2 regions of the Exiguobacterium sp. R-39 genome follow, and region 2 is predicted to be linked to the other one. Evidence: riboswitches for the same ligand, from Rfam matches in the RefSeq annotation. Region 2 holds a riboswitch; the other holds the start of a gene.

Region 1 (6,139 bases), 530 kb from region 2:
TTGCATAAAGCGCCCGTTTGCCGGTGCGTTCATAATGGGCGTCGAGGACTTCCCGTCCGATCCGTGCCCGGTCGAGTGCCGGCGTCAACGGATTGTCGTATAGAATCTCATCATCTTTAACGAGATCGATGCCGCCCGCGAGCTGTGCTTCGAGTTGTTCCTGTAAAAAGACGAGGTCCCGTCCGATGACTCCTTTAAATATGCTCATCAACAGGGGACGGTCATGGACCTGAATCAATTGACGGACTCCTTCAATCCCGAATTTGGCACCGGGAAAGTCGTTCGTGAATGACGAGGGAAGCTGTAAGTCGGTTAACTTGATTTGTCCATCGAGCGACAGTTTACCGAAGACCGTCGTTAAGATAGCGGAAAAGTCCCGTGAGACGTTGTGTTCCGGATAACGGATCGTAATGTAACCTTTGCCGTCATGTTCTTCTGTATGGACGACCTGTCCTTTAAAGGATTCCAGTTGTTGTTGTTCCAAGTGATTTAAATCGGTCCATGAACCGACCGTCAGACCGAGCGCGATTTGCTCTGCCCGTTTCGGCAACTGATCAGTCGTTCCGAGTTGGTATGTTGCGGTAATGTACGCCATATGAATCGTCTCTCCCTTATTGAAAAATACAAAAATGGTCCCTCGTCAATGACAAGAGACCATGAAAAATTGCGCGTGGACTCTTATCTGTCAGCGTATTAGCTGCAAGAATTAGCACCGTGCCAAGTGGTCGGTTGCTGCGACATCGTAGGGCTCGTCCCTCCGTCTGCTCTTGATAAGAATTGGATGAAATTGTGAAATCTAATTGCAATTTTTACATGAGATCCATCACTTGTCAAACTATATTTTGAAAATTTATTTTTTTGAAAATACTTCTTCTATAGACGGTTCCGTTTTTGAATCCGTTTCACTAAAAATTGGAATTGACAGACGGCCAGCAACGCACGTAGTATTCAAATCAACATCAAATCACATGACAACTACATATGACTCTTATCGTGAGTTGGCAGAGGGAATTGGCCCGAAGACGCCGCAGCAACCGACCATCCGGCACGGTGCTACATCCAACAGACATTCGTCTGAGAGATAAGAGGACGGAGTATTCTGCCGCGCCTCTTTTCTTTGACGAAAAGAGGCGTTTTTTCGTGTGATCAACAAGGAGGAAACCAGAATGGGATACCAAGCATTTACAGTACAGGACGCGATTGAACGGGTCCGGACACTCGGATTAATCGGCAATGAACCGGTGACGGCAGAAGAGATCGGGGACGGGAATTTAAATCTCGTTTTCCGGATTCAGGAAGGAGAAAAACGGCTGATTTTAAAGCAGGCGTTGCCATATGCGAAAGTCGTCGGGGAAAGCTGGCCGCTGTCGCTCGAACGGGCCTGGATTGAACAATCGGCCTTAAAAGAATTCGCAAAAGTCGCTGTTCCTTTCGTTCCGCACGTCTACCATGCGAGCAAGGAAGAAGCGTTTACGGTGATGGAGGATTTGTCGCATTTGACGATCGCCCGGACCGGCTTGCTCGAAGGGGAAAAGTATCCGTTACTCGCGGAACACATCGGTTCGTACCTGGCGCGGACACTGTTTTATACGTCGGATTTTGCGCTTGGACCGGTCGCGAAAAAACAAGTGGCGCGGAACTACTACAATCCGGATCTCTGTGATATCACGGAAAAATTGATCTTCACAGACCCGTTTTATGATGCGGAAACGAATGCGATTGAAGCAGGCCTCGAAGCGGAAGCGGTTCGGTTATGGCAGGATGCAGAACTGAAACGCGAAGTCGCGAAACTGGAAACACTGTTCATCACAAAAGGTGATGCATTATTGCACGGTGACTTACATACCGGAAGTATTTTTGCTTCAGCCGATGAAACGAAAGTCATCGATCCCGAGTTCGCCTTTTACGGACCGTTTGGTTTTGATGTCGGACAATTCATCGCCCATCTCTGCTTTGCCGCGTATCCAAACTATGCCGAGTTACGGGATGGACGGGTGAAGGATATCGATACGTTTTGGCTGACCTTTGCGTCGACGTTCAAAGCATTATGGGAACGCGAAGCGGTAGAGCCGTTCCGTTCGGCGGGCGGACTTGTCGACGATGTCCTCAGTACGATTTTACAGGACGCACTGGGCTTTGCCGGTTGTGAGTTGATTCGGCGGACGATTGGATTGGCACCGGTTGCGGACCTCGAGAACATCACGGACGCGGGGGAACGACTTGAGCGGAAACGTCATGCGTTACGTCTTGGAGTGGCATTGATCAAACGCCGGACCGAATGCAAGACGTTCACCGATTTACGGAACTTCGATTTGACGGAGGAACTCAGCCGATGAGCCAATTCGTCCAAAGCATCATCTATGACAACGGGACGGTGACGATTTTGGATCAGACCCGGCTCCCGGAAGAAGAACGATACGAGGTTATCCATGACTTGGCGCAAGCGATTGACGCCATCAAACAATTACGTGTCCGCGGTGCCCCGGCCATCAGCCTGTTCGGCGGCTTCATCCTTGTGCAGGAAGCATTCCGCCGGACGACAGGGTCACTTTCTGAAGCGAAACAAGAACTGTTGACGGTGTCGGCCCAATTGCTCGCAACCCGGCCGACGGCGGTCAATTTGCGGAACGTGCTTGATGAGCTGAATCAAATTATTGTCTCGAGTACGGCGCTTGCCGAGTTACCAAAACGGTTGGAACAAAAGGCGCTCGAACTGTATGAAACGGATGCCAAGACATCCCGGCAAATCGGGATCCACGCATTGGAATTATTTGAGTCCGGTGACCGGGTTCTGACGATTTGTAATGCCGGATCGATTGCGACAGCGGCTTACGGGACGGCACTCGCCCCGTTTTATCTCGCGAAAGAACAGGAAATTCTGCTCTCCGTTTATGCATCGGAAACGCGGCCGTTACTGCAGGGAGCGCGTCTGACGACATGGGAACTGCAACGGGCCGGTATTGACGTGACCTTGATTACCGATAATATGGTCGCCCATACCATCAAAGAAAAAAACATCACCGCCATCATCGTCGGTGCCGACCGGATTACCCGAAACGGGGATACCGCGAATAAAATCGGGACGTTTCAACTGGCATTACTGGCCCGTGCTTTCGGGATTCCGTTTTATGTCGCGGCACCCCTTTCGACCTTTGATTTGACGAGCTTGTCGGGAGACGAGATTGAGATTGAAGAACGCGATGCCCGTGAAGTGACGCAATTCGCAGGGAAAGCAACGGCGCCGGCCGGTGTGGCCGTCTTTAATCCGGCGTTTGACGTGACACCGCACGAATTGATCACGGCAATCATTACGGAACTGGGAGTCATCAAGCATCCGTCCGTCGAAACGATCGAGCAGACAATCGGACAACAAATACGTTAAACAGACTGGGGAGATCGAAATGAAAAAATTAGCATTTGCGGTACTTGCACCGGCGGTCTTGCTGGCTGCTTGCGCCAATAGCGAAGCGACACCGACGAAAAAAATCAGTGGTGTACCGGAAAGTGTCCAGGGAGACGTCAAAATTGCCGTCATCCGCAATCTGGCATCCGATGACCATACGAAACAGTTTTTGGACGGAGCTCGTTCGGAAGGGGAAGCGCTCGGTTTTCAGGTTAACACGTTCATCTCGGAAGGCAATGACGTCAAATTCAAGGAACTCGTCGCCCAAGCCGTCCAACAGGATTATGACGGACTGATTATCTCGCACGGAAAAGAGGATTATGCCTACGACATGATCAAACCGGCGATCGACAAAGGGATCAAAGTCGTGACGTTCGATACAGTGACAAAGAAAAAGGACCAGACGTTAAAAGGCATCACGGAAACGTTCCAGGATGATCATAAACTGGCACAGCTTTCACTCGATGAAGTAACGAAAGTCAAAGACGATCAGCCGGTCCGGGTCATCAAACTGTGGTTCGGTCCGGGATTTGCCCCGCTTGACCGCCGTCAGGAAATCTACAAGACATACGAAGCAGACGGAAAAATTAAAACGCTTGAAACAGTCGGACCAACGAACTTCCAGGATGTCCAAGGCGATATTGCGGCGAAGATGAACGCGATTCTCGCCAAATATCCGAAAGGAAGTATCGATGCCGTCTGGGGTGCTTGGGATGAAGTCGCCAAAGGAGCCTATAAATCCTTAAAGGATAACAAACGTCAGGAGATTCCGTTGATTTCAATCGACGTTTCGAACCAGGACATCAATCTGATGCGTGAAAAGGGCAGTAACTGGGTGTCGACGAGTGCCGTCGATCCGCATTTGATCGGACAGACGGATATGCGTCTGCTGGCGAAAAAGCTGGCCGGGGAAAACACACCGGACACTTTTGACCTAGACGCTAAACTGGTCGAACAAAAAGCACTGAAAGCCGATACGACGATGTACAATCTCGATACGATCATCAAAGGCTGGAGTACGTCCGAAAAGTTCAATGAACCGTGGATGGAAAAACTGCGGAAAGCGAATGACGGGAAATGACCCGTCCGGTGAAGGAACAACGACTGGAGATGCAGGGAATTTCAATCGAATTCCCCGGCGTCAAGGCGCTGGACGATGTTGATTTTTCCGTGGGCCGCGGGGAAATCCATGCGCTTGTCGGAGCGAACGGAGCCGGTAAATCCACGCTGATGAAAGTGTTGGCCGGGGCGTACGATTCATATGACGGAACGATTTGGTTTGACGGTGTACCTCTGACAATCGATTCACCGGCTGCCGCAAAACGGGCCGGGATTGAAATCGTTTATCAGGAAGTCGATACGGCACTGGTCGGTTATTTGACCGTGGCGGAAAATATTTGTCTCGATGTGCTGACGAACGGACAGCTGAAAGGGTTCATCAGACGGCAGCGATACGAGGAAATAGCCGAACGTGCTTTACGGAAACTGAAAGCATCAATTGATGTCCGGCAGCGGGTCAGCGAGTTGCGTCTGGCCGAAAAACAACTGGTCTTGATTGCCCGCGCCTTGGTCCAGGAGAGCCGGTTCCTGATATTGGATGAGCCGACCGCCCCGCTCAGCGGACGGGAAACGGAGCAACTGTTTCGCATCATTCGTGAGCTGGCAGAGACGGAACAACTGGGCGTCATCTTCATTTCCCACCGGCTGCAAGAACTATTTGAGATTTGTGAATCCATTTCTGTCATGCGGGACGGCAAGCTGGTGTCACGTCAGCTTCTTGCCGGACAAACAAAGGAAACAGTCGTCGAACAGATGCTGGGCCGGCGTCTGCGCCAATCGAAACGGGAAGCGCGTCCGGCGGGTGCACCATCACTTGAACTCGACCGGGTCACAGTCGCCGGACAACTGGATGACATCTCGTTAACCGTCCGTGCCGGAGAAGTGATCGGAATTGCCGGACTCGTCGGTGCCGGTAAGACGGAACTGTGTAAAACGATTTTCGGATCGCTTTCTGTCACTTCGGGATCGATTCGTCTGCATGGAGAAACACACCGCCTTCGTTCGCCGAATGATGCAGTCCGGCTCGGTATTGGGCTGGTGCCGGAAGAACGGCGGAAAGAAGGGATTTTAGTCGCAGATCCGATTGACCAAAACATGACGGCAGCCAGTCTCCAACAATTCGTCAACCGGTTCGGATTTATACAGAAAACAAAGGAGCGGACCGCAGCTCAAAAAATCGTGCAGCAACTGTCGATTAAAGTCAGCAGTACCGAGCAACGTGCCGCCGACTTATCCGGCGGGAACCAGCAAAAAGTCGCCATCGGGAAATGGTTGCTGGCAGACGCGTCCGTCCTGGTATTGGATGAACCGACAAAAGGCGTCGATGTCGGGGCGAAAGCGGAAATCTTCCAAGTGATTGATCAATTGGCTGCAGAACAGAAAGCCGTCATCTATGCGTCGAGCGAACTGGATGAACTGCTGGCTGTGACCGACCGGATTTATGTCATGTATGACGGACGGATCGTGTCTGAAACGACCACTGCGGAAACGACCGAAGAACAATTATTGTGGTATGCAACAGGAGGACAACAGAATGAATGATGTATTGCAAAAACCGACGGCAAAGCCGGACGCACCACGAACCGCACCGGGAAAACCGTTATTACGCTTTTTGAACGACTGGGGCATCGTCCTCGCGATTGTTGCACTTATTCTGTTCTTTGCCATGACGGCGCC
Region 2 (6,139 bases):
ACAGTCCGGTCGTGTTCCTCTAGCCACGCGAGTACCCCTTCCGTCAGTTCCGGGGCGTAGCGGTGCCCGCGCGTATGCGACGACGCACTCATCCGGCTGTAGAAGACGCCTTCTGGCGGGACTTCATCAAGCGGGACCTGTCCTTCATCGAGATGCCACTGTTCATACGGCAACTCCAGTTCCTCGAGTCGTTTAATTAAATGGTCCGTCCATTCCTGGTTTTCGTGTAAGATATGAATTTTTGTCATTTGGTTTGACCTACCTTTCGTTTTTCTTCGACAAGCGGCATGACGTCGCGCGCGAAGCGTTCCATTTCTTCCAGTTGTGGTGAAAATTGAAGTAATAATAAGGAGACACCCACCTGCTCAAACGCAAGAATCCGTTCCGCAATCTGTTCCGGTGTTCCAATCAAATCAGGACGGAGTCCGCGGTTCGAGACCGAATAATCGTTCCGTTTTACCTGCTGTTCGAGTTGTGATTTGCTGACGAAGTCGTCGTACCCGGCGTATCCGGCACTGTCTTCCTTGACGTCCGTAATTCGTTGCCATTCTTGAATAGCCTCTTCTTCCGTATCGCGGCAGATGATATAAGCAGCCAATCCAAAACTTTCAAGCGGCGGTTGCCCTGTCGCTTGTCGGCGCGCCTTCATATCCTCAATCTTAACGGACACTTCTTCCACTGTTCCGCCGTGCATGACATAAGCGTCACAATGATTGACGATGGTTTGTTTGCCGGCTTCACTTTCCCCGCCTGCGTACAACTTGATGCCCGGTCGTTGAACCGGCTTCGGATGCAGTTGCGTCTTCTCGAGCGTATAGTAGTTCCCGTCGAAGCTGTACGGCGAAGCATCTGCCCATAATCCTTTCATGATCGTGACAAACTCTTCCGTCCGCGCGTAGCGTTCGTCGTGAGCTGTGAAGATCCCGTTGTATTGCCGCGCTTCTTCTTCCCACCAGGCAGAGACGACGTTTAACGTAAAGCGCCCGTGGCTAAGTTGATCGATGTTTGCTGCCATCTTCGCGGTCGTCGCCGGATTATGGAACCCCGGACGGACCGCTGTCATGATTTCCAGTCGTTCCGTCGTCGCGGCAATCGCCGCTGCCGTCGTCCAGGCTTCAAGACTTGGTGCTTCAAGTCCTTTGATGTCATTTAAGTTCAATTCCGCAATCAAGGTCGTTGAAAACCCGATTTGTTCAGCCGTTTGTGCGACCTGTTTCGCATAATCGAATGTCGCCGGCATCTGTTCGTCCTCGACATTCCGTAACCATCCGCCAAAAATCGGTAACCAAAATCCATACTCCATCCGTCATATCCCCCTTGTAAAAAAAAGTCGCTCTTCTCGAAAATCGAAAAGAGCGACGGATTAATCATGTCTGCTCTTATCTGTAAAGGAAAAGATTCCTTTAGGAAGTAGCACCTTCCGCTGCTCGCGGGGTTGCTGAAGTGTCTTCGGGCCAGTCCCTCGACTTCTCTTGATAAGAATTATTGGAATTATCGTACACTTTTTAGCAGAGTAAAGCAACCATTAAACCTTGTTTTCCAATCGGAATTAATAACAGTATTAAAAAAGGACGAGAGCCGGGCTCTCATCCTCATGGTCTTAATATTGGGCAACAAATGTCGATTGTTCGATGGGTGCTTCTTCGCCGCGGATCCGGTCATAGAATTTTGCAAGCGTGACGCTGAAGTATGGGCCAACCCATAGGAAAGCGATTCCGATGGTAATCAAGCCGAGCAGGAACCAACCAATGAATGAGAGGACGAGCATGAACGCTTCCATCTTATGTCCGTCCATCATTTGGCGCGAACGTGTAATCGCATCCAAAATGCCGATTGAAGGTTCATCTCGTAAAATATAAAACGTCATTAGATACGAAAATGACTTGATGATACCCGGGATGATAAATAGTAAGAACCATAAACCAAGGAAAATACTTTGGACAATCGAAAGACCGACTGCCTTTAAGAAAATTTTGTATGGCTCAAATAAATCAACGATTTTTGCCTGTTCTTTTCGAGCGACAGACATCGCAAGCCATGTCCAACCGATCGCAAGTGGAAGCAAGAGAATGTTCAGTAAAAAACCGATGAAATCAATCGCTTGAATATCTTCATTCGCATCAGAAGAAAACATCGTTGGAATACTTTGAATGATGAGAAACAGTAAAAACATAAGTGCCATGAAGACCCAGCGACCACTGAGCGCTTCACGGGCGGATAATTTTAATTCTTTAATCATGGAGATCCTCCTCAAAATAAGTTCTATCTCTATTTACGGCTCATGAAGAGAGGAGTTTCACTTTTTTTCAGGATTTTCCTGTTTTTAACTGATTTAAGCGTGCTTTTTCAAGTTGGCGCTGGCATGCCGTATACAACGAACGTCGTCCGTCGAGCCGCTCCATCGCAAACGGAATATCATGTTTCTTCGCCTGCGCGATGACGTGTGCTGAAGCCGCATGGGATACACGGCTCGTGATGACGACGATGGCATCGGTCTTTTTCGCGAGACTGGCAATCTTCTTCGCTGATTGGGCATCACCCGACAGATGGATCAACTCGATACCTGTTTTTTCGAAAAATGTCCGATAGACCGGTGCTTGCTGTTCATTGCCGACGATGACCAGCCGCATGCTTTCAAATGGTGCAAAATCAAGTGGTTCCTTATCGAGGAAGTCGATGGGCTGCCCCGGTACGGACGTCGTGACGAGTGGTGTCAACGGTCGGGATTTCTTTTCACGAATCCGGCGCGTTTTCTGCTCTTGTTTTACTTTCGATTTTCGTTTCATTTGCTTCAGATAGCGTCCCGACTTTTTGACGGCTGATTCGTGAGTCGGTTCAACTGACGAAGGCCCTGGTGCTGTTGGATCGTTTGACGTCTCTAACAGTTGTACTGTCGGCTCTTGATATTGGAACGCATATTTCCAGGCAATCGTCAGTGTTTCAGGACGACCTTTCCACATGACGAAATCGACGAGCTGTCCTTCTTTCAGATGGAAGAAGCGCATGTCTTCAAGTGGTGTCGCATAGTAAAAAGGTTTTCCCGTCTCATCCTTTAATGCTCCTTCGACCGTCGATTCAATGATACCGTGATTTTTAACGATACATTTTTCAAAAACGATTCGTTCCGACAGTGGCTTCATCCGGTCAGTCGCGACAACAGCCATCACTTCAAGTGTCGTCCGGCGTACGTCCTGATATACGACTTGGACACGGATTTCCATTCCATGTTCGAGATTCCATTGCCGGATTTCTGTTTCCGAGATATGACTGTTCGGCCATTCCCGTAAAGAACCACCTTTTAATTCACGGACAAACGTATAGGCGTAACGTTGTTCGATGACAGGATTGATCTGTGCTGGAGGAATGACAGATTGTTCGAATGTGACGTCTTCTTCTGTTTCGTTCCACGTGAAGTCCAACTTTTCAGAAGGTGTATAGTAACGCGACATCTGCACCCATTCATCGATTCCCCGGATTTCCTCGAGCAGTAAATCCCATTCTTCCGCCGTTTCGACTACTTGCATTTTACCGGCGACCAACGCCTTCGCCCGTTCCACGATTTGTTGCATCATCTTCAACAACCCCTTTGCTTTTTTTCAACTATAGCAAGGGACTTTCGTGTAGGTTGGTCAAAAAAAGACCGGGTTATTTTTTTGATAAGGTTATGATTTGATTTCGATTGACGGATCACCGAGCCGGTATTTTTCGACGGAAACAATCAAAATCGTGATGATGACAAGTAAAAACCAGGACGATAATTTCCCGAAGTCGACCAGCTCCCATCCATCCTGCTGATTCGGATACACCCAACCCTTAAAAAAGGTCACGATATTTTCCGCCAGCCAGATGAACCAGGCAATCAGACCAAACGAAAGAACGAGCGGCATCCGGTAGACAGTCTCATCCAGACGAAAATAGACCCAGGACTTATAAAAGATGAGAGCGACAATCCCCATCAAAATCCAACGAAAATCAAACAACCAATGATGGGTAAAAAAGTTAGCGTACACGAGCAGACCAGTCGCTAAAGCAAACAGCGGCCGGGGAAACTGTGTAATGCGGAGATCAAAACGACGAAATGCCTGACAGATGTAACTGGCGACACTTGCATACATGAAGCCGGCATAGAACGGAACACCCAACACTTTGCTGAAGGCATCCTCCGGATAACTCCAGGAGCCGACCTGGACTTTAAACAGCTCAAGTCCAAGTCCAATCGCATGGAATATTAAAATCAATTTAAACTCTTCCTTTGTTTCATAACGCGTGACAAGTAAAACGATTTGTACGAGGAGACACCAAATTAAAAGCAAATCATAGCGGGCAATCGGCTCCGCCGGCAGATAGCGGGATGTCGCAAGCGCCAAGAAAATCGCGACCGGGAACACACAACAGATGGCTTCAAGATATGTAAAACGGATCAAATGGCGGATTTTTCGCATCGACTGACCTCCTTTTTTATCAGTATACGGATAAGCAGGACGGATTCCCTCCATCTCAGGATGGAAAATATCGGATTTCCTTTAGTTTCCTCCATCAAACATGGTACAGTTAATGAATCAATTTGATTTTGAAACGAGGTGTCTTCCATTCATGAAGCAGACCATTCACACGTCTTGGCTGTTACGTTCTTTCCTGAAATGGGCATTATTTTTATTTGGCCTTTTTTTACTCGCTGTCGGTTCATCGATGATGATCACGGCACAACTCGGCGTCTCGACCTGGGACGTTCTTCACCTTGGTCTTCAAAATAAAACACCGTTTTCCGTCGGTACAATCATCCTTCTTGTCGGATTGTTATTGGTGTTCGTCAAATACTTGCTCGACCGGATCACACCCCAGGTCGGCACACTCGTCAACGCGATTTTCGTCGGGGTGTTCATGAATCTCGTTCTTGGTTCAGGTCTCCTGCCCTCATTTTCTTCCCTGTGGCAGAACACGCTTTGGCTGATTGCCGGCATCTTCATCATCGGGATGGGAGCGGGTCTGTATGTTGCTGTCGGGTACGGTGCCGGGCCGCGGGACGGACTGACACTGACGCTCGCTGAACGGTTCGGTACGTCCATCCGGATGATGCGGACATTCATGGAAATCACCGCTTGCGGCATCGGTTGGCTGCTCGGAGGACCCGTGTTCTTCGGAACGATCTTATCGATTTTCCTGATCGGCCCGTTCCTTCAATTTTGGTTGGGGCATTTCCGCCGGATGATTGCTGCGATTGATGCCGGAACGATTCCCCGGAAACAACAAAAAATCAGTTAAGTCGTCTGACTCGATACCATTTCACAGGAAATGGTATCTTTTTTTGTGGATGAAGCATATTAGTTGCGTCATGAAAGTAGACACGTTATATTCGTTTACATATCAATCTTTGATACGTCAAGGATTTTTCGAACGAAGGGAAGGATGTGATGAACTTGAGTATTTCCTGTACTGAAAAAGGACGACTGATTTATGCACTCGTCTCTGTCAATAAGACGATTGCTCAAAAATTTGACCTCTGTACGGACGGCTTCAGCCAAACCCGGATGGACCTATTAGCCCAACTCGAGGTCGATGCGACCATTAGTCAAAAAGAGTTGCAACAACGGGTTAACGTTGATAATGCAGCGGTAACACGACACTTAAAACATCTCGAAACGAACGGGATGATTGAACGGGTCCGTTCTGCAACAGATAACCGCGTCATTCTCGTTTCACTGACGCCAGAAGGTGCGACCCGGATTACCCGGTTACGTCAGCAAAAAGATGAATTCCTCGAACAGCTGCTTGAAGGATTCACGGCAGACGAACAACACCAGCTGGCACAGATGATCCAACGGATTGAAACAAATGCCCTCACCTTACCTAAAACAACCGTTAACTAAAAAGGAGACTTTCAAATGACTACACAAACTACGACTGATTTCATGGAAATCGTTAAAGCACGCCGCTCGATCCGTAACTACGACACAAACGTCAAGATTTCAAAAGAAGAAATGACACAGATCCTTGAAGAAGCGACACTCGCTCCGTCTTCTGTCAACATGCAGCCATGGCGTTTCCTCGTCATCGACAGTGCAGAAGGGAAAGCGACGCTTGCTCCACTCGCTAAGTTCAACCAGGTTCAAGTTGAATCATCATCTGCTGTCATCGCAGT

The links. Region 2 has a riboswitch for S-adenosylmethionine ahead of ACP26N_RS15620 (LLM class flavin-dependent oxidoreductase). Riboswitches for the same ligand answer to the same signal wherever they lie in the genome.
Positions count from the first base shown of each region.
Region 1: another riboswitch for S-adenosylmethionine. It lies ahead of mtnK (S-methyl-5-thioribose kinase); the one in region 2 lies ahead of ACP26N_RS15620 (LLM class flavin-dependent oxidoreductase).

Region 1 is NZ_CP187965.1:441,133-447,271, forward strand. It holds gene ACP26N_RS02380 (2,3-diketo-5-methylthiopentyl-1-phosphate enolase) at 1-595, opposite strand, end outside; SAM riboswitch class I at 676-777, opposite strand; SAM riboswitch class I at 986-1,088, shown strand; gene mtnK (S-methyl-5-thioribose kinase) at 1,167-2,336, shown strand; gene mtnA (S-methyl-5-thioribose-1-phosphate isomerase) at 2,333-3,382, shown strand; gene ACP26N_RS02395 (sugar ABC transporter substrate-binding protein) at 3,402-4,484, shown strand; gene ACP26N_RS02400 (sugar ABC transporter ATP-binding protein) at 4,481-6,004, shown strand; gene ACP26N_RS02405 (ABC transporter permease) at 5,997-6,139, shown strand, end outside.
Region 2 is NZ_CP187965.1:2,993,147-2,999,285, forward strand. It holds gene ACP26N_RS15615 (ATP-grasp domain-containing protein) at 1-248, opposite strand, end outside; gene ACP26N_RS15620 (LLM class flavin-dependent oxidoreductase) at 245-1,303, opposite strand; SAM riboswitch class I at 1,377-1,482, opposite strand; gene ACP26N_RS15625 (DUF975 family protein) at 1,601-2,239, opposite strand; gene ACP26N_RS15630 (DUF2325 domain-containing protein) at 2,307-3,572, opposite strand; gene ACP26N_RS15635 (DUF817 domain-containing protein) at 3,663-4,442, opposite strand; gene ACP26N_RS15640 (YczE/YyaS/YitT family protein) at 4,594-5,262, shown strand; gene ACP26N_RS15645 (MarR family winged helix-turn-helix transcriptional regulator) at 5,412-5,867, shown strand; gene ACP26N_RS15650 (nitroreductase family protein) at 5,883-6,139, shown strand, end outside.